One region of the Shewanella sp. K8 genome, then DNA from elsewhere that is predicted to be linked to it. Evidence: predicted binding sites of a transcription regulator. Region 1 holds the regulator's gene; each other region holds the start of a gene.

Region 1 (8,069 bases):
ATGGAACATTATGAAGCCAGTGAAAAGACCTTCTTCAACCAACCGGTTTATCTGGTCTATCCGGACAAGGGCGAGGCACAGTGGCGTCTGTCTGCCAACGAAGGCAGGCTCAATCGCAAGAGTAACCGAGTGGTACTTGAAAATAATGTTATCATCGACGCCATTAGCCCCAATGAACCGATCCAGAGCCTGAAAACCAGTTATGTGGAGCTGGATCTGGACACCATGATCATGACCTCAGATCGCGAGATCCTGATCGAAGGCAAAGACTTTAATATCAAGGGATCCGGCCTGTACGCCGATCTCAATGCTCAGCAAGTGAAGCTGACCAGTCAGGTGAAAGGAACCTATGAAACCAAGTAAGCTTTTTATCGGTGCCCTCTTGTGCATCACAAGCCTGTCGGCGGTGGCCATTGAAGAAGATCTGCTGCAAAAAGTAGAGATCAGCGCCGCTAATCAGTTTGCCGATATCAAAAACAAGCGTGTGGTATACGGCGGGCCTGTCACAGTCACCCAGGGCAGTTTAAAACTGCTGGCCGATGAACTCACGGCTTACACAGAAGACAAGAGTGGCGAGCGGATCCTGGTGGCCAAGGGCTCACCCGCTACCTATACCCAGAAACTGGAAGACGGCCGTCTGGCCAGTGCCAAGGCCAAAGAGATCCACTACAACATAGACAGTCGTATCATGACCCTGCTGGGCCAGGCCAAAGTAGAACAAGACGGCAGCGAAGTGACCGCAGAGAAGATAGTCTACGACATCAACAAGCAGCAGCTGGAAGCGGAAAGCAGCGGCAAAGGCCAAGACAGGGTAACCACTGTTATCCAGCCGGAAAACTATCAGGATCTCAATAAGAAAGAACAGCAGCAGGAGCCGCAATGACCAGCACCCTGACGGCACAGAATCTGGCAAAGAGTTACAAGAAACGCAACGTCGTCAAAGACGTCAGCCTGTCGGTCAATACCGGCCAAATCGTGGGGCTGCTGGGCCCCAACGGGGCTGGCAAGACCACCACCTTCTATATGGTGGTTGGGCTGGTACAGAGTGACAAGGGCCGTATCTTCATTGACGACGACGAGCTGACCTTGGATCCCATGCACCTGCGAGCCCGTAAAGGCATAGGCTACCTGCCACAGGAAGCCAGTATTTTCCGCAAGCTGTCGGTGCATGACAACATCATGGCCGTGCTGCAAACCCGCAAAGAACTCAACAGCGACGAGCGCGAGGAACAGCTCGAACAGTTGCTGGAAGAATTCCATATTACCCACATACGTGACAGCCTGGGGATGTCCCTCTCCGGCGGAGAACGCCGCCGAGTGGAAATCGCCCGGGCATTGGCCGCCAATCCACAGTTCATTCTGCTGGATGAGCCGTTCGCCGGTGTGGATCCCATCTCAGTTATCGATATCAAGAAAATCATCGAACAGCTTAAATCCCGCGGTTTGGGGGTGCTGATCACAGACCACAATGTTCGCGAAACACTCGACGTTTGTGAGCGAGCCTACATAGTCAGCCATGGGCAGTTGATCGCCGAGGGCACACCCGCTGAAATCTTGGACAACCAGCAAGTGCGCGCTGTGTACTTAGGCGAACAATTCAGGCTATAGTTAGGATCATGTCTTCCGGTGGCAATTCCGGGTATTATAGTTTGTTATTATTGAATTTTTTCCTTGAAAAATAACGAGTAGGGATTAGCGGTATAATGAAAGCGTCACTCCAGCTCAAACTGGGTCAACAGTTGACCATGACACCTCAGTTGCAACAGGCTATTCGCCTGCTGCAACTGTCGTCCCTTGAGCTGCAGCAGGAAATCCAGGAAGCCTTGGAAGCCAACCCTCTGTTGGAAATGGCCGAGGACAACCAGGATGACGCTATCGACGACAACCACAAGGAAAACGACGCCGGCGAGTTGAGCGCCAAGCAGGAAGATGGTTCCACGGTAGAAACCTCAGAGGCATTGAACAATGAGTCTATGCCGGATGAATTACCTATGGATACCACCTGGGACGAAGTCTTTACCGCCGCCAGTGCCTCGGGGCCGGCCATGGGCCGTGAAGATGATATGCCCTTCCAGGGTGAAACCAGCGAAGGGCTCTATGAACATCTGGAATGGCAGAAGAACCTGACCCCGTTTTCCGATACCGACGACGCCATTGCCACCGCCATTATTGATGCCATCGACGAGCAGGGTTATCTGACCCAGAGCACAGAGGAGATCCTCGAAGCCATGGGCAACCCTGAGATTGAGCTCGATGAAGTCGAGGCAGTACTCAAGCGGATCCAGCACTTCGATCCTGTCGGCATCGCCTCCAGAGATCTGCGCGAATGCCTGCTGATCCAGTTGCAACAGTTCAACGCAGACACCCCGCATCTGGCCGACGCCCGCTTGTTGATTGACGAACACCTGGATCTCATTGCCGCCCGCGACTTCCGCACCCTGATGCGCAAGACCAAGCTCAAGGAAGATCAGCTGCGTGACGCCATCAACCTTATCCAGAGTCTCAATCCCCGCCCCGGCTTGCTGGTGCAGCCGATGGACGAGGAATATGTGATCCCTGATGTCAGCGTCTGGAAGAAAAACGGCCGCTGGGTAGTGGAACTCAACCCGGACTGTATGCCCAAACTCGGGATCAATCAGCAGTATGCTGCCATGGCCCGTAGCGCCCGCAGTCAATCAGACAGCCAGTTTATTCGTGGTCATCTTCAGGAAGCCAAATGGTTTATCAAGAGCCTGGAGAGCCGCAACGACACCCTGCTCAAGGTGGCCAACTGTATAGTGCAGTTCCAGCAGGGATTTTTTGAATATGGTGAAGAGGCCATGAAACCCATGGTGCTCAACGATATTGCCGAGGCGGTCGAGATGCATGAATCGACCATCTCCAGGGTCACCACTCAAAAGTATATGCATACCCCCAGGGGAATATTTGAATTGAAGTACTTCTTCTCCAGCCATGTCGGCACCGAAGATGGCGGAGAATGCTCTTCCACGGCGATCAGGGCTTTTATCAAGAAGCTCGTGGCAGCGGAAAACCAGAAGAAGCCTTTGAGCGACAGCAAGATGGCGCAACTTCTGGCAGAACAGGGAATCAACGTTGCAAGACGCACCATAGCCAAGTATCGCGAGGCTATGATGATACCACCGTCGAACCAGCGTAAGAGTTTATAAATCCACAGTTGGAAATTGGAGGAATCTTTCTATGCAAATCAACCTGACAGGACATCATATCGAGATCACCGACTCACTGCGTGACTACGTGGAAAGTAAGTTTTCTAAACTTGAACGCCATTTCGAACAGATCAATAATGTGCACGTTGTGCTCAATGTACAAAAACTGCAACAGATAGCCGAAGCCAAGATCCACCTCACAGGCGGCGAAGTCTATGCAACTTCTGAACATGCCGACATGTATGCCGCCATCGACGTTCTGATTGATAAATTGGATCGTCAGGTCATTAAACACAAAGAAAAGCTGACAAAACACTAACGATGGAACTGAGTACCATCCTGCGGCCGGAGTGCACTACCTGTGCCACTCCGGGCAGTAAGAAAAAGGTACTGGAGCTGATTAGCGATCTCGCCAGCGCCCAGTACCCCACCCTTTCCTCTCAAGCGATTTTTGAAAGCCTTTTGGCCCGCGAAAAGATGGGGAGCACAGGTATAGGTAATGGTATTGCGATTCCGCATGGCAGACTACCGGACATTACAGAGCCGATTGCCGTGCTGGTCAAATGCGAAGAGCCTATCGCCTTCGATGCCATAGACAACCAGCCGGTGGACATACTGTTCGCCCTCCTGGTGCCCGCAGATCAATGTCAGCAACACCTGAGTACCCTATCCGCCATGGCTGAAAAGCTCAGCGATAAGGCGATACTCAAGCAGTTGCGAAAATCCAGCGACGAAACAGAACTCTATCAGGTGATCACAGGATGAAACTCGCCATAGTCTCAGGCCGCTCCGGTTCCGGAAAATCCGTTGCCCTCAGGGTACTCGAAGACCTGGGTTACTACTGTGTGGATAATCTCCCCCTGCCCATGATTGGCAGCCTGTTGGAAAACCTCCGTGGCAGCAATGATCTGGTCGCCATCAGCATAGATGTGCGCAATATGCCGGATCAGGAAAAGGTGCTGGAACAACAGTTGGCGGCCTTGCCGGAAAACACCCAACTGACCAGCTTCTTTCTCAACGCCTCCGATAAAGTGCTGCTGAAGCGCTACAGCGAAACCCGCAGACTGCACCCCCTGTCCAAGAGCAAAGTCTCACTACAGGACGCCATCAAGCTCGAAGGCAAGCTGCTGGAACCCATGTCGAAACTGGTGGATCACTACATAGACACCTCGGCGCTGAACATCTATGAACTCAGTGACACAGTGCGGGAAATTCTGCTTGGCAGCGTCGATAAAGAACTGGTGATCAACTTCGAGTCGTTCGGCTTTAAGCATGGTATGCCCCAGGAAGCCGACTTCATGTTTGATGTGCGCTTTCTGCCCAACCCTCACTGGGAGCCGGCGCTCAGGCCACTGACCGGGCTGGATGAACCTGTGCAGGAGTTTCTCAGCCGCCAGCCACTGGTGAACAAGTTTATCTGGCAGATAGAAAATCTATTGGAAACCTGGCTGCCGCACCTGGAACGCAACAACCGCAGTTACCTCACCATAGCCATAGGCTGCACCGGCGGCCAGCATAGATCTGTCTATGTCGCTGAGCAGCTCGCCAAGCGTTTTGGCAACAGCAAACACAAGGTACAGGCCCGTCACCGGGAGCTGAGTAATGGCAAAGGTTGAACGGGAAGTCACCATAGTCAATAAGCTGGGCCTGCATGCCCGCGCCGCCACTAAGCTGGCGGTGCTGGCCAGCGAGTTCGAAGCCGATATCACCCTAATCCAAGGCGAGAAAAAAGCCTCGGCCGCCAGTGTGCTCGGGCTCTTGATGCTGGAAACCGGCCAAGGCAAGAGTATTCGCCTCATCGCCGAAGGCCCGGATGCCGAACCCGCGATGGACGCTATCTGCGCCCTGATCAACGCCCGTTTCGACGAAGCCAGCTAAAGCCTTAGTGCTGCACTCTTTGTTTCTATAACCCCCCTGTATTGAGGTAACATATCCTCGCTTTGCATCACAGGGGGAACTGCATGCCAATAGAAGCGCTCGACCAAGAGCTGACAGAACAACGTCTTACTCAACTAAACCAAGCTCTTAGCAGTGGTATGTTCGTGCATGTGCGCGACATGCTGCAGCGAATGACGGCTTCGGATATCGCCTTTATTCTCGAATCTTCACCGCCGCGTACCCGTCAGGTACTCTGGCAACTGGTGGATCAGGAGCAGAGCGGCGAGATCCTCGAAGAGCTGGGTGAGGATATGAAAGACCAGCTGATCAGCCTGATGAGTCCTGAGCGTTTGGCGCGAGCGACCGCGGGTATGGATACCGATGACCTGGCCTACGTGCTGCGAAGCCTTCCCGATACCCTCTACAAGCAGGTACTGCACTCCATGAGTGCCCAGGACAGAGCCAGGGTCGAACAGGCGCTCTCTTATCCGGAAGACAGCGCCGGTAGTCTGATGAATACAGATACTGTGACCCTGAGGCCTGACGTCAATGTCGATGTGGTGCTGCGTTATCTGCGCCAAAGAGGCGAATTGCCTGAAGCCACTGATACCCTCTATGTGGTGGACAGGCGCGACATATTACTCGGCGGCGTCAAGCTCTCCAGCCTGCTAACCTGTAATCCCACCGCCGGAATCCGCAGCATAATGGATCCCGAACTTGAGAGCATTCCCGTCACCATGCCGGACAATGAAGTGGCCCAACTGTTTGAACGCCACGACTGGGTCTCGGCGCCAGTGGTCGACAGTGAAGGCCATCTGCTTGGGCGGATCACCATTGATGACGTGGTGGACGTTATCCGTGAAGACGCCGAACACTCCATGATGGGTATGGCGGGGATGGACGATGATGAAGACACCTTCGGTCCCGTGTTCAAGAGCGCCTTTCGCCGCTCTTTGTGGCTGACCTTCAACCTGTTTGCCGCCTTGTTGGCCGCCTCGGTCAGCAATATGTTTGAAGGCACGCTGGAAAAATTTGCCACCATAGCGATTCTGATGACCATAGTGCCCAGCATGGGCGGCGTTGCCGGTAACCAGACACTGGCGCTGGTGATCCGCGGTATCGCCCTCGGCCACATAGGTCAGAGCAACTCCCGCTGGCTTATCGGCAAGGAATTAGCCATCGGCTTTCTCAATGGCCTGTTGTGGTCGGCGCTGGTATTCACTGCCGTGTGGATCTGGAAAGGCGATCTGGCACTCGGCGCCCTTATTGGCGGCGCCATGTTGATCAATATGACGGTAGCCGGTCTCGCAGGTGCCAGTATTCCGCTGATCCTGAAAAAGCTCAATGTAGACCCTGCGCTGGCCGGCGGCATGGTGCTGACGACTGTGACGGATGTAATAGGCCTGTTCGCCTTCCTGGGGTTGGCGACTCTCGTTTTAATGAGCTGAGGCTCTAATGGGCTGAAGGCTTGGTGTTGATAGCCTGAAGCTCTGGCCTAGATGAATTGCAGAAATAGCAGGGGGCGCCCAGGTTCGTCCTCTGACTGTGGAAGATAGCGGGTCAGTCTTTAAGCCAGTGCACCTTGGGTTCATCCTGTTCACAGAAGACAGAGACACACTCATTGCGGCTCACCAGTAGATATTCCTGCAACTTGAGATTGGCGCTGGCCATAAAGCCGCTGCGTTCGGCCTCCTGGCGATACCAGCCACCGTTGGAGATACGGAACAACCAGCCATTGGAGAGGCTGCACTCGGTCCAGAACTCCATCAGATCGCCTTCATCCAGCATCCGAAAGCCAACCACAGAGTCAAAGTGCACCAATGCCCGGCAGCCCTCAACACTCAGTTCAATATCCAAGCCCTGACTGTCATAACAAAGGCGGATAAATCTCACCTCGTCGCCGAGATAATCTGTCGCTATCGGTAAGCCTTTGGTTTCGAGCATGCTCCCCCCCTGACAAGGACATAATGCCCTACTTTAGAAGGATAATAATTGCCCGTGCAAGCTGATTTGGCCAAAAAACGTGAAATACCTATAAAGAGAGTGCGAGTCAGTTCAGAGCAACTGACTCGCATATCTCCAGAGTAAAACCCGCTTCCGCCGGATAGAGATTTAGGGCTTAAGCGGTGCTTCAAAGCCATAAGAGGCCAGAATGGATTGTCCCTTGGGAGACAGAATATACATGGCCAGTGGCCAGGCGGCAGAGTCGGCCTTATCCAGCACCAGCATGCCATAGTTGGCACCCACTGCCAGCGACTCGGGCAACGCCACTATCTTGAGATCAGGCACTTCTTTCTTGGCCAATACGGCATTGGTGCAGTAGGTTAAAAATACATCCGCCTGTTTGTTGGCCATCACCCAGCCATAGGGATTTTTGCCTTTCGGCGCCTTGGCACTGTCGGCGCCACCGGTCAGCTTGAGAGCCTTGGCCGCCAGTTTGGCCTGACTACCGGGCTTGATAGCTTCGGCGCGGTCAAACACCTTGAAAGCATAGTCACCGGCAGGGTCGGCCTTGGGAGTGGAGGTGCCCAGCTTGATCTTGCTGTCCAGCAGAGTATCCAGCATATTCTCTGTCGTCAGAGGAACATTATCTTGCGCCAGGGCGCACAGGCGGTTACGGGCAAACATCACCACAGGCGCGCCCTTGCCTTCCTGCATCAATTTCTGTGGGTGTTTCATATTGGCCGAAGCAAACAGGTCGACCTTTTCGCCCTGTTCAATTCGGCCTCTGAGCAAGCCTGAAGGGGCAAACTGGGCATTGACCTTAACGCCGCCATCGGCCTGATAACTGGCGATAACATCCGTCATGGCGGTCTTCAAACTTCCCGCGGCCCTGAACTCCAGATCCGCCGCCTGAGAGAAGGCGGGCAGTAACAGGGCGAGTAAGCAGACGCTCTTTTTCATTTATTTTTCTCCGGTGTATAAGATACAGATGCCGCTAAACTCAACCAAACCGCATCACAAATCAACGCACCACGGCAAAACTTGTCATAAATTCCCCTCAAGATCACGCCATCTGACAAG
Region 2 (8,069 bases), on a different contig from region 1:
GCTCCATCTCCAATACCAGCAAATCTATGGTATCGACAAAGTCTTTCAGCGAGGAGGCATAGTTGCGCGAGTCTTCCTGCTCTATGTAGTACTTCATGACCTTCCACTTGCTGATCACCAGTTGGTATTGCTGCCCGAGCCTGGCCGGCGATGACCAGTCCATCGAGCGTACCAAGGCATCTGAGTAGAGAGTGTTTTCAAATTCGCGAATTTTTTGCAGCGCTTCTTCACTGCCGGAGTTGGCATAAAACATCAGCCGGTAGCTCTGCATTCGCAGTGAGCCGGAAGCGTTGATCGCCCTGGCATCTCCCAGGCTGTAAGACAGATTGATAATGGCAAAAGTGGCCAGACCGCTTGAGAGCAGGATAAGGGTCAGCATTAAGCCTAAAATGGTAGAGGTCAAACTGCCTCGTTTCATGAAATATTCACTCACTTTTGCTAAGGTTTCCTCAGTCCCTGCAGCGTTACTCTCGATTATCGGAAAGGAAACGCGCCGATAAGATTGTCGAGAATAAAAAAGGACTTGGGTCTCAGAGTTCTACATTAGCCAGCGCTTGAATACATTAACAAGAGTACAAAAATGTGAACAACATCGCCTTCACATTTTGATCTGGCGCAAACTTCGCCCCGGATACCCCCTAAGAGGTATATTTTTGGCGTATTCAAGCGGCTACTTTTGACCTTGGAGATGTCGTGGTTATTGCAAATAACGATAAAGTAACACGGAGATGAGATGGTGAAAAAATTAAGCCAAAAATCCTTTGCACTCAGTGCATTGGTCGCGGCAAGCGTAATGGCTGCCGGTGCGTTTGCGAGTGACAAGACCGAGCCTCGCAACGAAGTCTACAAAGACAAGTTCAAAAATCAGTATGCCAGTTGGCATGACACTGCAAAGAGTTCTGAAATTGTTGACGTATTGGCAGAAGATCCCAACCTGGTGATCCTGTGGGCCGGTTATGGTTTCGCCAAGGACTACAATGCCCCTCGTGGCCACATTTATGCCGTGACCGATGTGCGCAACACCCTGCGTACCGGTGCGCCAAAGAGTGCCGAAGATGGCCCAATGCCAATGGCTTGCTGGAGCTGTAAGAGCCCGGATGTACCTCGCCTGATTGAAGAGCAAGGTGAAGATGGTTACTTCACCGGCAAGTGGGCCAAAGGTGGCCCTGAAGTGGTTAACGCCATAGGTTGTGGCGATTGTCACGAGAAAGGTTCGCCTAAGCTGCGTTTGGGCCGTCCTTTTGCCGAGCGCGCCATGGAGACCCTGGGTACGCCATTTGATAAGGCTTCCCGCAAAGACAAGCAATCCATGGTTTGTGGCCAGTGTCACGTAGAATACTACTTTGAGAAAGTGGAAGGCCGTAAGGGCTTTGTTAAGTTCCCATGGGATCAAGGCACTACAGTGGAGTCCATGGAAGCTTACTACGATGCCATCGAGTTTGCCGACTGGACTCACGCTCTGTCCAAGACTCCTATGCTGAAGGCACAGCACCCAGGTTATGAAACCTGGCAGCTGGGGGTTCACGGTAAGAACAACGTGACCTGTGTTGACTGTCACATGCCGAAAGTAACCAACGACAAGGGTCGTAAGTTCACCGATCACAAAGTGGGTAATCCTTTCGACCGCTTCGAAGAAACCTGTGCTCAGTGCCACACACAGAGCAAAGAGTTTATGGAGAACCTGACTGCCGAGCGTAAAGCCAAAGTTAAAGAGCTGAAGCTGAAGGCTGAAGATCAAATCGTCAAGGCACACTTCGAAGCTGCTGCCGCCTGGAAAGCCGGTGCGACAGAAGCCGAGATGAAGCCAATCCTGACTGATATCCGTCATGCTCAATGGCGCTGGGATTATGCTATCGCCTCTCACGGTGTCGCGGCTCACGCTCCTGATGAAGCGCTGCGGGTACTGGGTACTGCGGTTGACAAGGCTGCCAATGCCCGGGTGAAACTGGCGCAGCTGCTGGCCAAGAAAGGTATCGTTGAGCCTGTCGCTCTGCCTGATATCTCCACCAAGGCCAAGGCTCAGGCTGCTCTGGGTATGGACATGAAGAAGATGGTTTCCGACAAGGAAGACTTCAAGAAAAATGTTCTGCCTAAGTGGGATGCTGAAGCCAAGAAGCGTGAAGCAACCTACAAGTAACAGTCGTTAACATAGCGAAATGAAAAATCCCCGCACCGCGGGGATTTTTTTATCTTACAAGCCAGCAGTGGTAGCCAGCGAAGGATTACAGGCCTATTTGATCAGCTTAAGCAGAGCCTTAAAGCGTTCACCTTCTGCCTGATGTTGCAGTTCAAACAGTAAAGACTCGCTGTTGTTGAGCCTGGCTCCCTGCTGCTTCATCATCTCTATTCCCAAGCGTTTGTTGCTTTCACTGCGGGAGCTGACGGCATCGGCTATCAAGTGCACATAGAAACCCTGCTCGATAAGATCACCACAGGTTTGATAGACACAGACATGTGTCTCTATCCCGGCCAGCAGTACCTGTTTGCGGCCCGTGCTCAACAGTGCCTCACGGAACGCCGGGCAGTGCCAGCCACTGAAGTGATGCTTGGCAATCGGCGAAGTGGTCTTGGATAGCAGGGCAGCCAGCGACTCTGTAGTAGGGCCGAGCTTCTGCGGCAACTGTTCCAGCCAGAGCACTGGGATATCAAACAAAGCCGTGCCTTCTATCAGCATGGCCAGTTGTTGATGCAGCTGTTCACTCTTGTCCATTATCTGCGCCAGTTTGCCCTGAACATCCACTATGACCAGCACACATTCTTCCGCTTTTAACATCTTGTTCTCCTTTAGGTTGGTCTTAGGACAGGTGCAAACGAGTCCTTCTTTCTCTCCAGTCAACGACAGGACATTCAGTTAACGTCAGTACAGGGCTTAAGCCAATAGGCCTTAGGTCGTAGATGATTGCGCTTTTTTTGTGCGCCCAAGCCTTACTTGCACTTAATTGGTGCATATCTGCAGCTCTTAACCTGGTCCGTAAAAACTAACTCTTTATAAAACAAAAAATTAACATTTTGGCCTGATGCTTGAATTGCTTTTGGCATAACACCAATACAGCAAGGCGATTCTGGAGGTCTGGATGAAATTAGTCAGCGCAATCATTAAGCCGTTCAAGCTTGATGATGTCCGCGAAGCGATTGCGGGCATAGGCATTGAGGGGATGACGGTCACCGAAGTCAAAGGTTTTGGCCGACAAAAGGGGCATACAGAGCTCTATCGGGGAGCCGAGTATCAGGTGGACTTTCTGCCCAAGGTTAAGCTCGAGATAGCCACCAAGGCGGAGAATCTTGAGCACCTGCTGGAGGTCATCACCAATGCCGCTCATACCGGCAAGATAGGTGACGGCAAGATCTTTGTGACAGATCTGGAACAGGTTATCCGTATTCGTACGGGTGAAACAGATACAGAAGCGCTGTAAGGGGGAGAAGATGGAAGAACTGAGCAAATTGGGTACTACGGTCACAGAGCTGCGTTTTGCGCTGGACACCTTTTACTTTCTGATCTCCGGCGCGCTGGTGATGTGGATGGCGGCGGGTTTCGCCATGCTGGAGGCCGGGTTGGTGCGTTCCAAAAATACCACAGAGATACTCACCAAAAACATCTGTCTCTATTCAATCGCCTGTATCACCTACCTGATTGTGGGTTACAACATCATGTATGTGGACAATGGCGAGGGCGGCTGGCTGCCGAGCATCAGCACCTTGATAGGAGCTCAAGCTGCCGACGCCGACCATGCGCTGGAGTCTGATTTCTTTTTCCAGGTGGTATTTGTGGCTACAGCCATGTCGATTGTTTCCGGCGCCGTGGCTGAGCGCATGCGCCTGTGGGCTTTCCTGGCATTCAGCCTGGTAATGACGGCAGTCATCTATCCAGTGGAAGGTTACTGGACCTGGGGCGGTGGTTTCCTTTCCGAAGCCGGCTTTGTCGACTTTGCCGGTAGCGGCATAGTGCATATGGCCGGTGCGGCCGCAGCCTTGGCCGGTGTCTTGCTGCTGGGGGCCCGTAAAGGTAAATATGGCGTCAATGGCCAGGTTAACCCTATCCCGGGATCCAACCTGCCGCTGGCAACCCTGGGGACTTTTATCCTCTGGATGGGCTGGTTTGGTTTCAACGGTGGTTCTCAGTTACTGGTCTCTGATGCTGAAAATGCCAGCGCCGTGGCCAAAGTCTTCGTCAACACCAATTCGGCGGCGGCCTTCGGCGCGGTATCTGCACTGATCGTCTGTAAGATGGTGTGGGGCAAGGCCGACTTGACCATGATACTCAATGGTACTTTGGCTGGTTTGGTGGCTATCACGGCCGATCCATTGTCGCCCTCTCTGCCGATGGCGGGTGTGATAGGCCTGGTAGCCGGCGGTTTGGTGGTGTTCTCCATCGTGGGCTTTGACCGCATCAAGATAGATGATCCTGTCGGGGCTATCTCGGTGCACGGGGTCGCCGGCTTCTTCGGTTTGATGATGGTGCCTCTGTCCAATGCCGATGCCAGTGTGACAGGGCAACTGTTTGGCGCTGCGGTGATCTCTGCCTGGGTGTTTCTGGCGTCATTGCTGGTGTGGGGCGCCTTGAAAGTGACCATGGGGATCCGGGTGACCGAAGAGGAAGAGTACAACGGTATGGACGCGTCGGATTGCGGTATCGATGCCTATCCTGAGTTTGTGACTGTCAAGAACGCCAATTGATAAGCCAAGAACGCCAACTGAGAGGCCATGAGTGTTCTTGAGAGATCAAGCAAGCTTCCTTAATCTTTAAGCCATCTCTTGTGAGGTGGCTTTTGGTTAGAGCTGGCTTTGGGGTTACCGGCCTTGTTGTTACCTGGCTTGGCGGGAGTCGGCCAGGAAAAGCGCATTTTGGGGCTATGGCGCTTGATGACAGACGCTCTTGGGGGCAGACTGAAAGCAGAAACAGCCTGGAGCCTAAGGGGATGGCGATGAAGACTCTCAGTGTAATGAAGCTGACCGGTACTTTTCTCTGCACTTTGTGCAGTACCTTGCTGTGGCTCGGCAATGCCGAGGCAGGTCAAGTGGTGGTTCGTGATGCCAGTGAGCCTTTCGATGCCTTTGCCGTCAGGGATGAATTACTGCGTCAGCATGAGTGGCAGGAACTACTGCGCTCGCAGCAACAACTGGAGATCCTGCGCAGCCTACCTGCCATATGTGTTCCTTACATGCGCCCCTATCGCTACTTTTCCTGCGATGGCCATTTTTATCGCCCCTATCTTTACCGGCAACAGCAGCTCTATATAGGGATCCCCAAGCCGGGTTCCGAAGTTATCGCTCCCGGAAATGAAGGCTTGAACTAGGGGATATTCACATTTTGTCACCCTTTGGCGCGGCAGGAGTGGCCAGTCTGACTTAAGCTTTCAGTAAAGAAGCCTTAACTCAGGAGGCCCTATGTTCTCAGGCACTTTCTCAAGCGCTTTCTCCGGCTCTCTCACTCGTGCTCTCTCTGGCGCTCTATCCGCTACCATGTTGAGTCGCCTATTGGGTGCGGTTTTGCTGCTGCTATTTTGCGGTTGCAGCAGTACACCGGTGCCAAGCAAGATGGCCCTTGGCAGCCTGTTTCAGGATAACCAATTCAAAGAGGTTGGGAATATCCCCGAGCCCGCCGAGTTATTCGCCTTGCCTCCCGAGGCGGTGCAGTTGCTCAGAGGTGCCTATAGCCGCGGTGCACTCATGTCCAATCAGGAGTTGGCCCACGAGTGGTTGGCTGACTATATCCATGCCGACAAGGGCGGCTTTCGCTATCAGGACAACTACACCCGCACCGCCGCCGAAACCTTTCACGACAGGGCCGGAAACTGCATGTCACTGGTGATCCTGGCGGCGGCCATGGCGCAACAACTGGGGATAGAGGTTGAATTTCGTGATGTGGAAGTGCCCCCGGTCTGGGATCGTCAAGGCGCCTTTTATCTGGTCAATGGTCATATCAACCTCAAGCTATACCCGCCCAAGAATAATCATGTCTTCCATGTCACCGAGCGTTCCATTCTGGTGGATTTCCTGCCAGAGCGTGCTGTGCGCAGCTATAAGGTCAATAAGATCAGCCAAGGTACTGTGGTCGCCATGTATTACAACAATGCGGCGGCCGAGGCATTGATCAATGAGAATTGGGATCTCGCATACGGCTTGCTGAAAAAGAGCTTGCAACAGCAGAGTCTGTTTATTCCGGCGCTCAACAGCCTGGCGGTGCTTTATCGCGCCAGGGGCATGGAGCAGATGGCCGAGCGGGTCTACCGCTATGCGTTGACGCTTGAGCCGGAAAACATGACTACCCTCTATAACCTGGCGGTCATGCTGAGCAGCCAGGACAGACTGGATGAATGGGCCGAAGTGCACAAGGTACTGGAGCTTGCCCGGATCCGGAATCCTTATTACTACTATGATATGGCGCAGCAAGCCTACATGGATCATCAATATGATGAGGCGCTGAGTTGGTATCGAAGAGCGATTGAGAAGGCGGATTATCGCCACGAGTTTTACTTTGGTTTGTCCAGAACCTATTGGGCAAAAGGGGACTCCGACCGGGCGAAGAGCAATCTGCAAAAGGCGTTGGCGTTGGCCGGTGACGGCGAGCAGAAAAAACGCTATCAGGCCAAGTTGCATGCGATGGAAGGGCATTGATTCAAAAGCTTGGCTGAAAGAGTGGGGTTATAAAGGCGCAATCGGTTAAGCCAAGCTGCAGAATAAAAAGCCCGATGCTGACATCTGCATCGGGCTTTGTTGCTTTTGGGCTATAAGTTGCTTTCTGGCTATAAGTTTCTCTCTGCCTGAAAGCTGGCCTTAAAGGGCTTCGAAACTCAGCGCCTTGTCGCGGTAACTCAAGCGCACCATCTGCCCCATATCCTTGAGCTCAACTGCCCTGACACCATAGGGCGGCTTTAAGCCCGAATTTTGGATTAGCTCAAGGTTTAGAGGCAACTGCAGACTGTTTTGCTCTTGTGTCAGCCAGGCCGCAGTCTCACTCTGCAGTATGGCGATTTCCCGCCCCTGGGAGTCCATCCCTGTCAGTATTGCCGACACCCCAAAACGACCACTTTGGGCCAGCTCCAGCGTAAAATTGAGGGCGCTTGGCAGACCATTTTGCCAACCAACTTTGATTTCGGGTGCCAGCCGCGCCGATGGATAGAACTGCTTGAAGGCGGTCTTGACGGTACGTCGTACCAAGGTGTTATCCACCTGGGTCTCAATATCGACCACCAATTCACTGAAACCCGCATTGCTTGAGGGCATGGGCAGCTGCTCATTTTGCAGTCGCCAGCTGTTGCCACTTTGGCTGAGTTGCAGTGGGGTTCGCTCGCCGCTTGCTTGCTGAAGCCGGGCACGGGCTAAACGAGGTGAACCCATGGCCTTATCGTTCTCAAGCGCCAGTTCCAACTCGAGATGGGTGTTGGCCTCGAGTGATGATGGGGTGCTTAACTTGAGACGATAGGCAGACCCTTTCTCTTTGACATTGACGAGATAGTTGTCAGTGGCGGTCAGCGCTGCGGCGACCTGCAGGCGATAGAGACCGGGCTTGATATCTGAGCTCAGCAACAGGGCACTGGAGTCATCATCCATCCCGGCGCTGGCCAGAGACTCAGAGTCTACGGCGCGGCGGATAAGACGCTTGTTCTCAGTTTTGCCTGCGGCCGAGCTGAGTTGAACTGCGTCCGGAGCAATGCTCTTGGGGGCAGTCGGGGCGCCGCTGCTTTTATCCCAGCGAGGAGCCAGACGGATAACGCTGCTGCCTTGGGTTAATGGCAGCTCTATGCCCTGGTTAAGCTCGGCGCCTGTAACCATCAACCAGTATTCATCACTGCTGGCACTGGCGGATTTGTCCGGCAGCTGGGCTTGATACTCCCCTGACAGCGCCCTGACAAAGCTGACATCTTCCCTGGAAGTATTCAAGGGCGGCAATTGCCCTGTATCTAGCTCTTCTGAAGCCTTGATATCGCTTGTCTGGGGCGGCACCATGGCCAAGGTCAGGCTTTTGGGCTGCTGGTTCTGTTCTACCTTGGCATCATCCTGGCAACCCGTGAGGCTCAGGAGTATCGCTGCCAGCAGCGGTGTCTTGCTGATATGCATCTTCATACTTA
Region 3 (8,069 bases), on a different contig from region 1:
ATATGCCGTTGCTGACCACGGCCAGAGTACCGCTGGAGTTGGTTTTCCGAAACCTGTTCAGCAACGCCATCAAACACCACGACAAGGGTGAGGGGGTACTCAGCGTCAGCAGCGAGCGCCAGGGCGACTATTATTGTTTTTGTGTCACGGATGACGGCCCAGGGATAGCTGCCAAGTTTCATCATAAAATTTTCGCAATATTCCAAACGCTTAAGCCAAGAGATGAAGTTGAAGGCAGTGGCCTTGGTCTCTCTTTGGTGAAAAAGTCGGTGGAAAACATGGGCGGCAAGATCTGGGTGAAATCGGAAGGGCGTGGTTGCAGCTTTTACTTCACCTGGCCGGCCCACTTCAAGGAGGAGTCATGAGTCAAACAGCCAGATACAAGGAAGTGACTATTCTGTTGGTGGACGACGACGATGTCGACTTCATGGCGGTGCAGCGGGCGATGCAGCAGCTCAGGCTGCTCAACCCCTTGGTCAGAGCCAGAGATGGGCTGGAGGCCTTGGAGATGTTGGGCGACGGTCGGGTGCGCTGCCCCTATCTTATCTTGCTGGATCTCAATATGCCGCGGATGAATGGCCTGGAGTTTCTCAGCCATATCCGCAATGACCCTGTGCTGTCTCTCTCCGTGGTCTTTGTGTTGACCACCTCAAGCGCCGATGAAGACAAGGTTGAGGCTTATAAGCATCATGTGGCCGGCTATATGGTCAAACATGAAATAAGCGATGGTTTTTATAATATTTTCAATATGCTGGAAAGCTATTGGCGTATTGTTGAGTTGCCGGAAGCCTGAGGGATGGAAAGCATGAATCTGCTGTTGATCGATGATGATGAGATAGACAGAGCCGCTATCATCCGCGCCCTGGATCAATCGTCACTGGCGTTCAAGGTGATGGAGGCCAACTGTGCCCAGAGTGGCTTGGAGTTCGCCTGCCAGCAGCGTTTCGACGGCATACTGCTCGACTATATGTTGCCCGATGCCAATGGTCTGGAAGTATTGAGCCGCCTCAATGAATCGGCCGGAGAGCAAACCGCAGTAGTGATGATCTCCCGTTATGAAGACGACAAGCTGGCGCAGCGTTGCATCGAGTTGGGGGCGCAGGATTTTTTGCTCAAGGATGAAGTGAATACCAGCCGCTTGACCCGTGCTATCCGCAATGCCAAGCAAAGGGCTTCCATGGCGTTGGCATTGCGCCAAAGCCACGAGAAACTCAAAGAGCTGGCCGAACATGATTCCCTGACCAAGCTGGTCAATCGTTACGGTTTTGAGCTCTGTCTGAACCGTACCTTGAGTCAGGTCAAGCGTCATCAGGACATGCTGGCGGTGATCCTCTTGGATCTGGATGATTTCAAGGGTATCAACGACACCTTAGGGCACCAGGTGGGGGATATCCTACTGGTGGAAGTGGCCAACCGTCTCAGTGCGGCGCTCAGGGAAGGGGATCTCATTGCCCGTCTCGGCGGCGATGAATTTGTAGTGCTGGTTACCGAGTCGGAGAACCGTTACTTCCCAATGGCGGTGGCCAACAGGCTGCAAAGGGCCTTTGAAGAGCCTTTCCCTCTGGGGGAACATGATGTGCTTATCGGCGCCAGTATTGGCATTGCAGTGTACAGCGATTCTGTCTGTGACAGCTCTGAGCTGCTCAAGTGTGCCGACATTGCCATGTATCGCGCCAAGAAGGTGGGCCGCAACCAGATCCAGTTCTATTCCGAAGAGTTGGCCAGAGAAGTCAGGTTTCGCAACCGCATCGAGATGGGCCTGAGAACCGCGCTGGAGCGCGATGAATTCAGGGTCTTTTATCAGGGGAAATTCGATGCGATTTCCGGTGAGCTATTGGGAATGGAGGCCTTGCTGCGCTGGCAACATCCGGAAGATGGCCTGCTGGCGCCGGACAGTTTCCTGCCGATAGCCGAAGAGATAGGCCTGGTAGATGAGATAGGCGAGTGGGTGTTGGCACAGGCCTGCGCGCAAACCGTCGAGTGGCTGGCCATGCTGGCTCCGGTAGGCAAGCAGTTATCTGTGGCGGTTAACCTGTCACCGTCGCAGATCATTCGTGAAACCCTGTATCAGACCATAGTCAGGGTATTGCAGCAAACCGGGCTGCCGGCTTCGCTGCTGGAGTTGGAGCTCACCGAAAATGCCTTGATAGAGGAACCGCTGGAGCTGGCCAAGGTACTGGAGCGGATAGCTGCACTGGGAGTTGTTTTCTCTCTGGATGATTTTGGCACCGGCTTTTCATCCCTCGAGCACATCAAGTACTTTCCCATCAATGTGCTGAAAATCGACAAGAGTTTTGTGGCTTCGGTCGAACAGGATGAACGCGGCAAGCGTCTGTTGTCGGCCTTGATCAACTTTGCCAACGGCTTTAACGTGGTGTCAGTGGCCGAGGGCATAGAAACCGAGGCGCAGGCGCAGTTTTGCCGTGAACGGGGCTGTAACCTGCTGCAGGGATATCTCTATTGTCGGCCGATTCAGCCCCAGGATTTTGAAACCCAGCATATTTTACCTTTGCTGGCCGAGGGGGATGTTTGATTTTACTTGCCTATTGGCAAGGGATAGTCAAAGATGCCACTTCTTTTGCTGGGCCATAACTCTTTGGCGGATCACTCAAACATGAAAATCGGTATTCTCTCTCAATTTCCCGAGCTCTATTCTACCCGCAGGCTGGTGGAAGCCTGTGAGGGACGTGGTCATCAGGCCAGGGTGATCAATCCACTCAACTGTTATATGAACATCAACTCGGTGCAGCCCAGTATTCATCTTGAAGGTGAGGAACTCAGCGGTTTTGATGCCATTATCCCGAGGATCCATGCCAGTGTGACTTTCTATGGCTGTGCCCTGGTGCGCCAGTTCGAGATGATGGGGGTGTATGCTGCCAATGACTCTATCTCCATAGCCCGCTCAAGGGATAAGCTGCGGGCACTGCAGTTGCTCTCCCGTAAAGGGGTGGGTATGCCGGTCACAGGTTTTGCCAGCAAGCCGGATGATATTCCTGATCTCATCGCCATGGTGGGTGGTGCGCCGCTGGTGATAAAGCTTTTGGAAGGCACCCAGGGGATAGGCGTGGTGCTGGCCGAAACTAAAAAGGCCGCCGAGAGCGTTATTGAAGCCTTTCTGGGGCTTAAGGCCAATATTCTGGTGCAGGAATATATCAAAGAAGCCAACGGCAGTGATATCCGCTGCTTTGTGGTGGGCGACAAGGTGGTTGCGGCCATGAAACGTCAGGGCCCGGAGGGGGATTTTCGATCCAATCTGCATTTGGGCGGCAGCGCCGAGAAAATCAAGATTACCCCTCAGGAGCGCAAGACAGCCATTGATGCGGTCAAGGCGATGGGGCTGGCTGTTGCCGGGGTGGATATTCTTCGCTCCGAGCGTGGCGCCTTGGTGCTTGAAGTCAATTCAGCTCCGGGTATTGAAGGTATAGAGTTGACCACAGGTATCAAGGTGGCCGAGCCGATAGTGGAGCATATCGAAAAAATGGTTGCCGCCCGTAAACGCAATCGTCCTGTCATCGCCTGATTGCGCCTCGGGCTTTCCCATCCTTAGAATTCGAACTCATAGACATAGCTGAGCACTATCTTGGCATCGTCGTCCGGCAGATCCGTATCGGCCACCATAAAGGAGACTGAGCCTATGCCGGTTTCCTTGCTGATGGCCAAGTGGTAGTCGGCGTAGTCGGAAACCCCGAACCAACTCTGCACCACATCACCGTCTGAATAACCATAGTGTGCCGTCAGCGTCACGGTTTCCGTGATGGGATAGCTGAACCCGGCGTGGATATAGCTCAAATCCTTGTTATCCAGTGGCGCAGCGGCCACGTCATCACCGGCGTTAACCACCTTGGCATAACCCAACTCAAACCACTTCCAGCTGAGAGTCAGAGCCAGCTCACCAAAGTCGATATCGCCTTCGGCATCCGGGTAGCCATAGTAGAGATAGCTGATGTCATAGCCAAAGTCTTCGCCTATGCTGCCGGAGTAACCACCGTAAAAATCGAGCTCGTAACTGGTATCGTCACCAAAGTCGACATTGGAGGCCCAGGTTCCCAGGTAAAAACCCGAGTCGTGGCTATAGTCTATACCGCCTTGAATGGCGACAGAGTCATCCGTCTGGGTGGTGCCGCGCCACAGATAGTTGGAGGCGGCACCTATATTCCCCGATACAGCGGCCTGGGCTTCGCCGGCCACCAACAACAGACCTGCAATAACTGACAGTGAAAACTTGGTGTGTTTCATTCTCATCCCCTCGATGGTTTGGGTTCTGGAGCCGGGCAAGCTTGACCGGTGCAGATACTCATTATTGTCTGTGCGGAATGAGCGAATCCTGTGCCAAGTTTAAATAGGCATTAAATACATGTGGTTAGCTTTTGAGTGTGATGCAGGTTAAGGAAATGTTGCATTTAGCTGGGGCGGGCTGCACTTTTTTTGTGCAATGGAGTGTTGGGAACCTCAGGCAATAAAAAACGCCTCAATATGAGGCGCTTTCATCCGTGAAAAGCGGCTTAGTTGACGCTGTCACGCAGTGCCTTGCCGGCCTTGAACTTGGGAATAGTGGCGGCAGGGATTTGGATCTCTTTACCGGTTTGCGGGTTACGACCAGTGCGGGCTGCACGGGTTGAAGTTTCGAAAGAGCCAAAGCCTACGATGGAGATTTTAGTTCCTTCTTTCATGGCATCGGTCACTGCTACTTCGAACGACTTGAGTGCGCGGGCAGCTTCTGCCTTGGACAGGTTGGCGTGTTCTGCCATTTTAGCGATCAGTTCAGTTTTGTTCATCTGGAGCGTCTCTTCTTTCCGTCGATAAGTTATTATTGCCCATCTAACATGCCATAAGGTTTTTGGCTTGAAAAGGCCTTTCAGCGGGCTTCTTGGGCTTTATCCGCTATTTTTTAACCAAAAAGACACAAAATTGTGAGCCGGTCGCCGATTTCCTTAAATTCAGTGCGATCTAGTCAGACTTTTCCTGCTGCAAAAAGCGCTTGGTCCTGCCGGAAAAAGCCACCCAATACTGGAATAACAGCAAGGCCAGCAACACAGCAGCCAGCGGCAGCAAGGGGATATTTCGCCCAGCCAGCTCCAGTTTGACATCCTGCGGCGTAATCTGCAGTGCAACCAAAGCCGTAGTGGCAAATGCCATGAGTCCCAGAGTCTGAATAAAGAGATAGATACGCAATGCCCACAATGACCAGGATGTGCGCATTACTATGCCTACCAATACAGGGATGACTCCCAAGGTAAACAGATCCACAGCGCCGGTGCTGATGGTGCGCCACAGTGCTACCACAGCCAGTACCAGGTAGAGGATACAAAGCAGTACCAATGGTATTGGTCTTGAAATGGACATAAATGACTCCTGTGAGAAATTGGCCTAAGTCTATGGAAAGCCCTGGGGGGAGTCCAGCCGGATTTTAATCGCTTTTTGCGGTAAAATAACCGCCGACATTTTTGGCAGGATAACACTCAATGACAGAAGAGCAGTTTTGGGAGCTGGTCAGCCGCGACTATCCCGAACAGGACCAACAGCAACTCCAGGCGCGTTTGACCGAAAAACTGCAAGGTCTTAGCGATGATGAACTGGCAGAGTTTGATAAACACTTTGCTCGGCAGCTCAGGCTGAGTTACAGCTGGGATCTCTGGGGAGCTGCTTACATCATCGCCGGAGTCGATTCAGATTATGGCTTTGCCGAGTTTCGCAACTTCCTGGTGACTCTGGGTAAGGAGCGTTATCAGGCGGCCTGCAATGCAGCGGATTCGCTGGGGGAACTGGAAGTTTGGCCGCAGCTGAATGGCTATGCTTATCCTTTTGTTGAGGAGATAGATCTGCTGGCCGGCCAGCTATACGAGACCCGTACCGGGAAAGAGTTGCCTTTTGTGCCTTCGGGGCTGAGTCAGCCCAAGGGTAAGCGTTTCAACGATCAACCCAAGGCACTGCGCAAGCTTTACCCCAAGCTCAGCGCCCGTTTCCCTTTCTAAGCAGGCTTAGTCGTTGCGCATCTGTTCACACTGAAAGCCCTGACGGCGGGAGTCGAAGCGGCAGTAGCTGCCACACTCCCAAGGTGCCCCCTCCGCGGCCTGGGACTTCTCGATGGCAAACGCCTTACAGCTGCCATAGTCGCCAAAATCGTCCTCTTTGATATAACGCCCAGAATCGAAGCCATGGGTATAAATGAAGGCGCTCCAGGTTTCCGGCTCCTTGGGTTTGGCATCCTGATTGATGGCGACGAGAACAATTCCCAGGGCGGTAAATAGTCCCAAGGTAATCAGCAAAGACGGCGAGAATTTCACTGGCGCTCCTGTTGTGACTGGTTTTTTTAGCTCTGCTATTAGATTACTTCCTCGGGCCTGACTCAAGCAGCCTTGTGTTAAAGCTTGTTGGGGCTGCTACAAATTGATACTCAGGTTAACGCATTTTTGTGGGTGTCTATGAAAAATAACAAAATAAAATAATCACTTATAACAGGATGATGTTCGCATATTAGTTTTGCGTTAAGCCCGGATTCAGGTTAAATTTTATACTCTGAGTTTGAACCAAATGCATACTGACATTCGCTCCCAAAGGAGGCTGATATGAAAATCAGATATCTGTTACTTGCTGCAGCCCTGACTTCTGGCTCGGCGCTGGCGGCCGACAAGGTCGATGAAAACCCGGTTACCGAGTCGGGTAAGGTAAAAATTGAGTGGCAGTCACCCAAGGATTTTCGGGACATCAAGTCTGCCAGCGAGCTGCAATCCCGTTACGAAAAACGTCTGTTTGAGACCTTGACCAAAGCCTTGGATAAAGACGTTTCCCCATCTCTAAAAGACAACCAAAAGCTGGAACTGACAGTCACAGACGTGGATTTGGCCGGCGATGTGCGGCCTACTTTTGGCGCTACCGCCAACGATATACGTGTAGTCAAGAACGTTTATCCGCCCAAGATAAGCTTCAGTTATCGCTTGTTGGAAGGCGATCAGGTGGTCGTTGCCGGCGATGAAAAGCTGACTGATATGCAGTTTCTCGACCATGTAGACAGAATTAACAGCGACAGCTTCCGTTATGAAGAAAGAATGCTGAAAGACTGGTTCCAGAAAACACTCAAGCCTAAACTCTAAGCCGTCTTCGGCATCTCCAGCAAGCACAGCCCTTGGGTGCTGTGCTTGGCCTGTTTTTTTGCCAGTGCACACAAGCGGGACAACTCATGCTCGCTGGCGTCCAGACTCAATGGCGGTGGCAGTATTCCGACGCTGAGGCGCAGTAGCGGTTGAAGGCATTCCTGCCCTTGTCTGTCCTGTGCAAACAAGTGTTGTCTTTGCCAGTGCTCGTCACTGAAAAACTGCCTCTTGCCCTGTTCAAACTCTGCCAATATTTGCTGACAAACCCCGAGCAGTTGCGGCTCTGTGCCTATCATTACGAAATCATCCCCACCCACGTGGCCGATAAATTGCGCCTTGCCGTATTGTCTGAGCAGGCCAGCGACTGCCCTTATCACTTCATCACCGCGACTGAAGCCGTAGATGTCGTTATAGGGTTTGAAATGGCATAGATCAAAATAGGCCAGATAGAAATGCTGTCGCAGTTTGCGCAGCCGTTGCAGCTCTTCCTGAATGGGCACATTCCCGGGCAATTCAGTCAATGGGTTGGCGTGGCGCGCCGTCTGTATTCTGTGTTCAGTGATGCGCTGCAGCAGCTCGCGGGTGTGGCCCAGACCGATGAAGTCGCCCTGACGCAGAATAATGAATTCCTGCGCTATTTCGGTACCAGGCTTGGCGGTGAGTTTTTGACTCACCCGCGACAGCGGCGTGGCCGCATCGACCATAAGCACATCTTTGTCCATGAGCTCTGTGACCGCTTGGTGCTCATGAAGGGCGCGGCCATAGGGCCGGGAAAACAGCTCCATCAGTCGATGGCGATAGACCAGCCCCAAGGGATGTTTCTGCTCCAGCACCACTATGCACTGAAGCTCCGGCTGGGAGAGAAAGCGTTCGCTCAACTGCTTGAGTTCGGTATCAGAGCAGCAGGTTTGCGCCTGATGGCACAGGCTCTCTGCTGCCTCGTTGTATCTCGGTTGTTCCTGCTGACGAATGGCGAGA
Region 4 (8,069 bases), on a different contig from region 1:
CAAAGCCCTTTGGCTTCAGTCAATTGGCACTGGTGGAACAATCCCAGCGGCCAGTGAGCTGGCAACAGTTGCAGGACTTGCAGCGTTACAAGCTCGGAGTGGTAAAGGGCTATGTTAATACCGAGAGCTTGGACCGGGCCATGGACTCAGGCCGGCAACCCTTTGAGCTGGCCAATTCCGATGAACAAAACCTTCGCAAATTGGCGGCCGCCAGAATTGATGCCGTGGTGATCGACGCCAATGTTTATCGTTACCTGCTGCGGCAAAAGGGGATGGAGGAGTTGGAAGGCAAGCTTAAACTGAATCGGCAATTGCTGGCCAGCAAGGGCTTGCTGGTGGCTTTTCGAAATTCCGAAGAGGGGCAACGTTGGCGGGATATTTTCGACCAGGGATTGGCCCGAATTGATGCCAAGAGCATATTGGAGCAACACTTAAAGTATCATTGAGTTGTCATCCAAAGCGGTTAAATTGAGCACTTTACCCCAGATGGACGGGTCTGTGACAGAAAGTGCCTATGAGCTTGAACTGCTTGCCGAACTGGAGCATAAATACCAGCAACACTTGAACGCCAGGTCTTTGGCCCAAGTCAGCTTTGCCGGTAAGTCGCTCGATGTGCGGGCGCTGGAACTGGGGAACCCAAACGCCAGGGTGCCCACAGTGCTGTTCGTCGGCGGTGTTCACGGGGTTGAACGTATCGGCAGCCAGGTGATACTGGCGCTTCTTGGCAGCCTGTTGACCCGCTGCAGCTGGGATAAGCATCTGCAGTTGATGTTAACCCAGATACGGCTGGCGTTTGTACCTGTGTTGAATCCCATCGGCCTTATCAGGGGAACCCGCGCCAATGGCAACGGGGTCGATTTGATGCGCAATGCTCCCATAGATGCCCGCGGCTCAGTGACTTTTATGGTCGGCGGTCAACGGCTTTCCCGCCATCTTCCCTGGTATCGGGGCCGCAGCAGTCAGCTGGAAGTCGAGACCAAGGCGATTATTGACTACAGTAATGAACTTATGGCCCGCGGCAGCAGCTTGATTGTGCTCGATGCTCACTCAGGTTTTGGCCTGGTGGATCATATCTGGTTTCCCTTTGCCTGTAAGGACACGCCTTTTGCCCGCCTGGGGGAGGTGTATCATCTAAAGCAGTTGTTCGAAATGAGCTACCCCCATCATTGTCACTATCATATTGCGCCCCAAAGTCGCTTCTATCGCACCCACGGTGATATTTGGGATTATTTGGTCAGTTGTAACCCCCAAGTGCCTTTCCTGCCCTTAACGCTGGAAATGGGCTCCTGGGCCTGGGTCAAAAAGAACCCCAGGCAATTGCTGCGTTTCTCCGGTTATTTCAACCCTCAAAAGCAGCACAGGCTGCAGCGTATTTTACGGCGCCACTTTACCCTGATGCAGTTCTTGCTCGATGTGGGGTATGCTCAGGTACTGGAGCAACTGCCTGAACTTCATCGGCATCACCTGGATTATCAGGCACGAAACTTTTGGTATCCACAAGCGGCGGAGAAACCAAGTCATGACTGAGCAGCAAACCTGGGTGTTGATCCGCGGCTTGATGCGCGATAAACGTCATTGGCAGGCCTTTGCCGATAATCTGCTGGCGGCGGGGTTTAGGGTGGAGCTCATCGATCTGCCTGGAAATGGCGATAGGGTGGCGGATACCAGTCCCTGGGATATTCAGGATTATGCCGACTTTGTTGCAGATGAACTGTTACGGCGCAAGGTGGGTAAATGCCGAATATTGGCTATCTCCATGGGCGCCATGGTGGCCATGACACTTGCCGGGAAAAATGACACTGAAGCCGGCCGCCAAAAGGGATTTCAGCTTGAGGGGCTGTTATTGCTCAACAGCAGCGCCGCCGATCTTTCGCCTTGGTATCAGAGATTTCGGCTGCAAGCCCTGCTACGAGCCTTGTGCGCTAGAGTCAAAGGCGAGGGCATTCAATGGCGCGAGGCGACGATTCTTGCGCTTACCAGCCTTGCTCATGCCAAAGACAAGTCTCTGTGCCGTTTCTGGAGCCAACTGGCGCTTGAGGCCAAAACCACACTCGCCAATGGCCTGCGACAAATTGTTGCCTCGGCCCGCTTTCGCTCCCCGGCTAAGCTGTGGGTGCCGGCAACCATTGTTTATGGCTGTGATGATCGCCTGGTTTCGCCTAAGTGCAGCATTCGCCTGGCGGCCAAATATCGGCAAAAGCCGATTCCTTTTTGCCGCTGCGGGCATGATGTGGCGCTGGATAGGCCTGAGTTATTGCTGGAGTTGGTGCAGCGTTTGAGTCGACAAACGCCTTAGACTTGTTTGGGTAAAGCCTGAGCCCAGGTCGAAAACGAGTCAGCTATTCCGACCTGGGCTTTGTGATTAATGAGAGGCGACCACTGTCTTGCCTATGGGCGTTAAAGAGAGCAAGGCCAGTTTTAGGTGCTGAATGCCAAAAGGTATGCCTATGATGGTGACAAAGCAGGCCAGGGCGTGGGTCAGGTGGCCTATCGCCAGCCAAATCCCGAACAGCAGGAACCAGATAATGTTGCCGACCATACCCAGGGCGCCGGTGCCCAAGTCTTCGCGGCCAGAGAGCCTGTCGCGGCTGATATGTTCCTGACCGAAGGGCCAGAATGCCAGTTCACCTATGACAAAGCAGGCGCGGCCGAATGGGATACCTATGATACTGATAAAACAGAGTAAGCCGACAAACCACCAGGCCAGTCCCATGACAAAGCCGCCAAGAATAAACCAGGCAATATTAAAAATAAGACGCAAAATAGCCATTGAGTGCTCCTTTAAATGGCGGATCAGCCACACAGTTTTGCTGTAAAGCTTTGGATATTTCGATTATTAGCTAGAAGCATGCCATAATTATAACCTGTTGAATAATATTGGATATTGCTATTTCTGAGCCTAGGAGGATGGCGGCGATTGGTGATTTATACCAATAAGTGGCGATAATCATCACAGAGGGGAGCCGCAATGGATTAGCCTCCAAGCCATCACTTAGTCGGCATAAAGCCAACTGGTGCCTGTGAGGATTTGTGGCCTGAATCCTGTCCTCCTTGGCGGCAAACACATACAATAGCCATCCCTTGCACACCTTAGCCTTGAAATATATCGCCAGTGCCATGTCTTTAACCGATTTCAAACTGGATAAAACCCCAGTTCAAGCCTTTGAGTTTCGAGGTCATCAGCTGTTTATCAAGCGCGATGATCTGCTTCATCCCAGTTTCAGTGGTAATAAGGCGCGCAAGTTCCGTTATTTCCTCGACCACGACTTTCCCGGTATCAAGCGCCTGATAGGTTATGGCTCGGCCCAGGCCAACTCACTCTACTCTATGGCGGCGCTGGCCGAACTCAAAGGTTGGCAGCTGGACTTTTATGTGGATCACCTGCCGGAATGGTTGCAGCAGCAACCCCTGGGTAACTATCGCGCCGCGTTGGAATTGGGCGCACGGGTGATTGCTGTAAAGAATACGCCCAAGGCCGAGTTGATGACCGGCATGACCCTGGAGGACTTTGTCAGGCAGCATATTGTGCCTGAGTGTGAGCACAGCCTGTTTGTTCCCGAAGGGGGGCGCTGTAGTTATGCCGAATACGGCGTGGCTCAGTTGGGCGCCGAGATTTTACAGTGGCAGCAGCAACAGGCTACCCATAACCTCAAGCTGTTTTTGCCATCGGGGACAGGTACAACGGCACTGTTTCTACAGAAGTATTTTTGTGAGCAACAGGCTGATATTGAAGTGCTGACTTGCGCCGTGGTCGGCGGAGACAGTTACCTCAAGACCCAGTTGCTTGAGTTATCGCCCGATGAGGCATTGCATCCAACTATTGTTACACCCGAACGCAAGTATCATTTTGGCAAGTGTTACCCCGAGTTTTACCAACTTTGGCAAGAACTGGAGCAAAGCGGTATCCGCTTTGAGCTCTTGTACGATCCGCTCGGCTGGCAAGTGTTGCTCGACTTCTTGCGACGTGAGGGCCACAGCCAGGTATTGTATCTGCATCAGGGGGGGCTCCTTGGCAATGAGTCCATGCTTCCCAGATACAGGCGTAAATACGGCTGATTCAGACCAGCTGGTTGCGCTTGAGGATCTTATGAGTGCGCTCAGCCAAGCGCTGCAAGGATTTGAGATCGGCAAGCCCAGGCACCTCGTCATCGAGACGGGACTCCCAAAAGCATACCTCAGTGTCCAACATCTCCAGCATTTTCTTGGAGCAACCCAGGCATTTCCCGCCGCATAGGCTGGCTTCCGGCAAGTCCAGTGGAATACAGCGCCGGATCTCGCTAAGCAATGAGCGCATCGCTTCCGTGGTATTCGGTTTAATGGAGCCGGGTTTAGTCGCTCTGCTTTTAGTGGCTGTGATGGATTGATTCAAGGCAACACCGACAGATAAGTTTGTTAAGCATCAGCTTAATTCAAGTGGAAGGGTTGGAGAATGATCTGGCGCTTGATTTACTGTTTATCGCCATTTGGTCAGGCTGCTTCCCGGGATCACGGGAAAAGGCCTTGACCAAATGTGATGTTCTACCCGATTGCTGCTGGATAACAGTCCAATCTGCCTGAGCGTTCGATACAGTGAGAGGATAGGGGTATCGAGTGGGTATTTCGACAGTCTTACTTATTGGCGCTCAGCAACCACTTCATAAACTTGAGGGTTTCTGTACGCTTTGAGAAGGTTTGCTTCTTCTTGCCTTTGCTGTCGGTAAAGGCGATTGAGTTTTTGTTGATGGAAATTGAATCTACAGGGAAATTTACTGTGATTTCATGTCCGTTTACTTTGTATGACATAGGCCACACTCCTTATTTTCTGTTAGCGCCGATATTGGCGTATACAATCTTAACTATAGAAAATCCTTAGCATTTATTGCGAAAGATGCGTTGGTTGACTATTGAATGTACCCAGTTTGTCAGCCTTTATCAAGCCCCCGACAGACTGAAGTGCATACAGACACTCCGGGTGTCAGTAGAACATCAGACCATCGCCGCAGCACAGAGTTCACCACAGCTGTGTGACATTTCAATTAAACTCAGGAATTGTTAACTGAACGAATTTACTTAAGCGGCCTGGAGCGAGATGGGACGAGCTGAGGGTACCTTAATATCGTCGGCAATTATATCGACAGTTGGCTATAAGTCAAGCAGTATAAATACTGAGCCGATATATCCGGAACTACATGTTTCTGCTACTCTTTTTTGCTAAAGGTGCCAATAGCTCCCTGGTGTACTCTGGCTTGAACACAGCTTGAAGTGCTTACACCGGATGGATTGGTACTTTATCTTATAGTGGCAAGGAGCGCGTTAATGAATAGAGTGTTGATTGGCATAGGATTATTTATTCTGTTGCTCTGGCCTGGGTTATGTCCGGCGGCCGAACCTGCACCGGAAACGCCAAGCGAGCAAAGTGCTGCAGCGGCTTATGATTATCGCGACCCCTTGTTCAGGGATACCCCCAGAGGCGCCCTGCAGGGCTTTATGCAATACGCCAAAGACGGGGATTACCAAACCGCGGCCGAGTATCTGGATCTGCGTTTTCTTCCCACCGGCATGACAGCGGAGCAGGGGCCGCTCTATGCCAGGCAGTTGCTGGCGATTATCGAGCGTAATCTCTGGCTCAACCCGCAAGAGCTGGATGATACCCCGGAGGGCAAAACCGACGACAAGCTGCCCGCCTATCGGGAGGGATTTGCCCGTTTGGAAGCCGAAAAAAAGGCCTATCAGCTCCTGTTGCAGCGGGTGCCTAGCTCTGAATACGGCAGTCTGTGGAAGGTTTCCAATGCCACGGTTGCCAAGCTCCCAAAACTTTACCAGGCCTTGGGCTATGGCCCTGTGGTGGAGTGGTTTATTGAGCACATTCCTGAAGGACGCCTGTTTACCCTGAATCTGTGGGAATGGGCCATGATGCTGGCCTATCTGGCGCTGGCGTTCTTATTCGTGGTACCTGTGACCTGGTTGCTGCAATGGCCGCTTTCACGTTCATCACACCCGCTCAAGGCTGAATTGGGCGCCTTTATTCGTGGCCCTCTGCGATTCTTTGCCGCTGTGGCACTCGATAGAGCCATGCTTGCCAACAGTACCTTGAGCGCTGCGATGCAGGAGATAGTCAACACAGGCTTTTTCTTTATTCTGGCCACAGTTTGGTTGATATGGGCGCTGGTGGGGCTGGCACAGAGCAGCCTTAGGGAGCGCTGGATAGCCAAGGGCAACAAACAGGCGGCCTCCTTGTTGCGACCTCTTGGAAATTTTCTGCGGGTGGCCCTGCTGAGCTTGGCGACCTTATTATGGCTTGAGCATCTGGGTTTTAATGCCGGCACTATACTGGCCGGGATGGGTATCGGGGGGCTGGCAATCGCTTTGGCCTCGAAACAGTCGATAGAAAACCTGATTGGCACCATCACCCTCTATTCAGCCGCGCCTATCAAGGTTGGCAATATCGGTAATTTCGGCGGCGTTCGCGGCACAGTGGAGGAGATAGGGCTACGCTGTACCCGCATCAGAACTCTGGATCGTTCTGTCATTCATATGCCCAACGCCAAGTTGGCCGAAATGGAGATAGAGAATATTTCAGAGCGGGAGAAAATCCGTTTCAAGACAGAGATACGTCTCGATTACAGCACAGATGCCAAACAGCTGCAGGCGATCATCAATGATATCAAAGCCTTGCTAAAGCAACATGAGAAGGTGGACGAATCACCGATGCGGGTCACTTTCAAGGGTTTTGGCAACGCCGGGCTCGAGTTGAATGTACTGGCCTATGTCGGCACCACCAGTTTACCGGTTTATCAGGAAGTCGCCGAGGAGTTGCAGCTGGGGATAATGGCGATTGTCGCCGAGCACGGCAGCAAGATGGTGCCCGTATGGCCGGTTTCGGCCTGATACCCAAGATTGAAAACGGCAGAGGCTAAAGCCGTATAGACAATGGCAATAAAAAACGGTGCCCACGGCACCGTTTTTTTAAACAGGTCATTCGGCTCAGGCTTTATCTCAGGCCTTATCGCGATGGCAGAAATAGTCTACCGCGCGTTTTACCAGCTCAATTCCTGTCTGTTCACATGGCGGCAGGCTGGCATCGCTCTGCTTCAGCGGCGTGACTCTATCACCCCATTTCAGCAGCAAGGCGGCGCTGGTGAGGCCGGCACCAAAGGCACAGGAAAGAATATGTTGTCCTGGCTTGATCATGCCTTTTTCCAACGCATCACAGATGGCAATAGGAATGGTGGCTGCCGAAGTGTTGCCATAGTTGGCTATGTTGACGAAGGCCTTCTCTTTGGGGATCTTCATTCTGTGTACCAGAGTGTCGATGATCCTCTCGTTGGCCTGATGGGGGATAACCCAATCGACTTCCTCTTTGTCCAGACCACACTTCTCCAACACCTGGGCGCTGAGTTTGCCCATGCCGTTGATGGCGCGTTTGAAGATCTCCTGGCCATCGAATTGGATGTAGAAGTCCAGTGACTCGGCAACAAATCTGTCCATGCCTGTACCAAAGCTGGCTTTGAGAATGTCGCGGCCACCTGGATCATTGTTGAGTTCATAGCCCAGTACGCCACATGGGCTGTCTGTCGCTTCCAGTACCACGGCACCTGCACCATCACCGAACAGTACCGCGGTTTCTCTTCTTGACCAGTCGAGGTAGAAACTCAGACGTTCGGCGCCGACCACCAGGACTTTCTTGCATTGACCACTCTTGATTTGAGCGGTTGCCAAGCCAACCCCGTAGAGAAAGCCACTGCAGGCGGCGTTGATGTCAAAGGCGGCGCAGTTGGCGCCGACATTGGCCTGTACTGTTGAGGCTATGTTGGGGATCAGTGTGTCCGGGCTGGCGGTCGCCAGGATAATCATGTCCAGTTCGCTGCCTTCGATGCCGGCGGCGGCCAGCGCATGCTGAGCGGCTACAGTGGCCAATTCCGAGGTGTTGACGTGGCTGATATGGCGCTGGCTGATCCCTGTTCTGGGTTTAATCCATTCATCGGAAGTGTCGATAAAGGTGGCCAGATCATGGTTGGTCAGTACGGCGGGGGGAACGCACTTTCCCCAGCCGGTAATAGTGGCGTACTGCATTGAATTTACTCTCAAAA

The links. Region 1 encodes sigma-54, which starts transcription at its own class of promoters, with help from an activator protein. Its sites were predicted from a motif close to GTTGGCACGNNNNTNGNNT; they were not measured.
Region 2: the regulator sigma-54 is predicted to act here: its motif matches at 3,009-3,027, upstream of glnK (P-II family nitrogen regulator).
Region 3: the regulator sigma-54 is predicted to act here: its motif matches at 4,316-4,334, upstream of ON072_RS11930 (TorF family putative porin).
Region 4: the regulator sigma-54 is predicted to act here: its motif matches at 2,838-2,856, upstream of ON072_RS05500 (YccF domain-containing protein).

The regions. Positions count from the first base shown of each region.
Region 1 is NZ_JAPEHY010000045.1:8,320-16,388, forward strand. Features, by position in the region: gene lptC (LPS export ABC transporter periplasmic protein LptC) at 1-363, shown strand, start outside; gene lptA (lipopolysaccharide transport periplasmic protein LptA) at 350-883, shown strand; gene lptB (LPS export ABC transporter ATP-binding protein) at 880-1,608, shown strand; gene ON072_RS19005 (RNA polymerase factor sigma-54) at 1,704-3,167, shown strand; gene hpf (ribosome hibernation promoting factor) at 3,199-3,486, shown strand; gene ptsN (PTS IIA-like nitrogen regulatory protein PtsN) at 3,489-3,932, shown strand; gene rapZ (RNase adapter RapZ) at 3,929-4,783, shown strand; gene ON072_RS19025 (HPr family phosphocarrier protein) at 4,770-5,045, shown strand; gene mgtE (magnesium transporter) at 5,129-6,493, shown strand; gene ON072_RS19035 (hypothetical protein) at 6,606-6,989, opposite strand; gene ON072_RS19040 (molybdate ABC transporter substrate-binding protein) at 7,158-7,949, opposite strand.
Region 2 is NZ_JAPEHY010000039.1:21,430-29,498, reverse strand. Features, by position in the region: gene narQ (nitrate/nitrite two-component system sensor histidine kinase NarQ) at 1-418, opposite strand, end outside; gene nrfA (ammonia-forming nitrite reductase cytochrome c552 subunit) at 734-2,137, shown strand; gene ON072_RS17960 (hydrolase) at 2,231-2,773, opposite strand; gene glnK (P-II family nitrogen regulator) at 3,075-3,413, shown strand; gene ON072_RS17950 (ammonium transporter) at 3,424-4,674, shown strand; gene ON072_RS17945 (hypothetical protein) at 4,923-5,294, shown strand; gene ON072_RS17940 (hypothetical protein) at 5,461-6,615, shown strand; gene ON072_RS17935 (DUF4785 domain-containing protein) at 6,775-8,064, opposite strand.
Region 3 is NZ_JAPEHY010000019.1:65,659-73,727, reverse strand. Features, by position in the region: gene ON072_RS11950 (CHASE domain-containing sensor histidine kinase) at 1-365, shown strand, start outside; gene ON072_RS11945 (response regulator) at 362-793, shown strand; gene ON072_RS11940 (putative bifunctional diguanylate cyclase/phosphodiesterase) at 806-2,533, shown strand; gene rimK (30S ribosomal protein S6--L-glutamate ligase) at 2,615-3,520, shown strand; gene ON072_RS11930 (TorF family putative porin) at 3,544-4,236, opposite strand; gene ON072_RS11925 (HU family DNA-binding protein) at 4,503-4,775, opposite strand; gene ON072_RS11920 (hypothetical protein) at 4,948-5,343, opposite strand; gene ON072_RS11915 (DUF4240 domain-containing protein) at 5,463-5,972, shown strand; gene ON072_RS11910 (hypothetical protein) at 5,979-6,284, opposite strand; gene ON072_RS11905 (DUF3016 domain-containing protein) at 6,567-7,091, shown strand; gene ON072_RS11900 (GGDEF domain-containing protein) at 7,088-8,069, opposite strand, start outside.
Region 4 is NZ_JAPEHY010000007.1:13,141-21,209, reverse strand. Features, by position in the region: gene ON072_RS05515 (substrate-binding periplasmic protein) at 1-446, shown strand, start outside; gene ON072_RS05510 (M14 family zinc carboxypeptidase) at 499-1,527, shown strand; gene ON072_RS05505 (alpha/beta fold hydrolase) at 1,520-2,296, shown strand; gene ON072_RS05500 (YccF domain-containing protein) at 2,363-2,770, opposite strand; gene ON072_RS05495 (1-aminocyclopropane-1-carboxylate deaminase/D-cysteine desulfhydrase) at 3,082-4,056, shown strand; gene ON072_RS05490 (hypothetical protein) at 4,058-4,294, opposite strand; gene ON072_RS05485 (hypothetical protein) at 4,609-4,782, opposite strand; gene ON072_RS05480 (mechanosensitive ion channel family protein) at 5,296-6,867, shown strand; gene ON072_RS05475 (ketoacyl-ACP synthase III) at 6,976-8,052, opposite strand.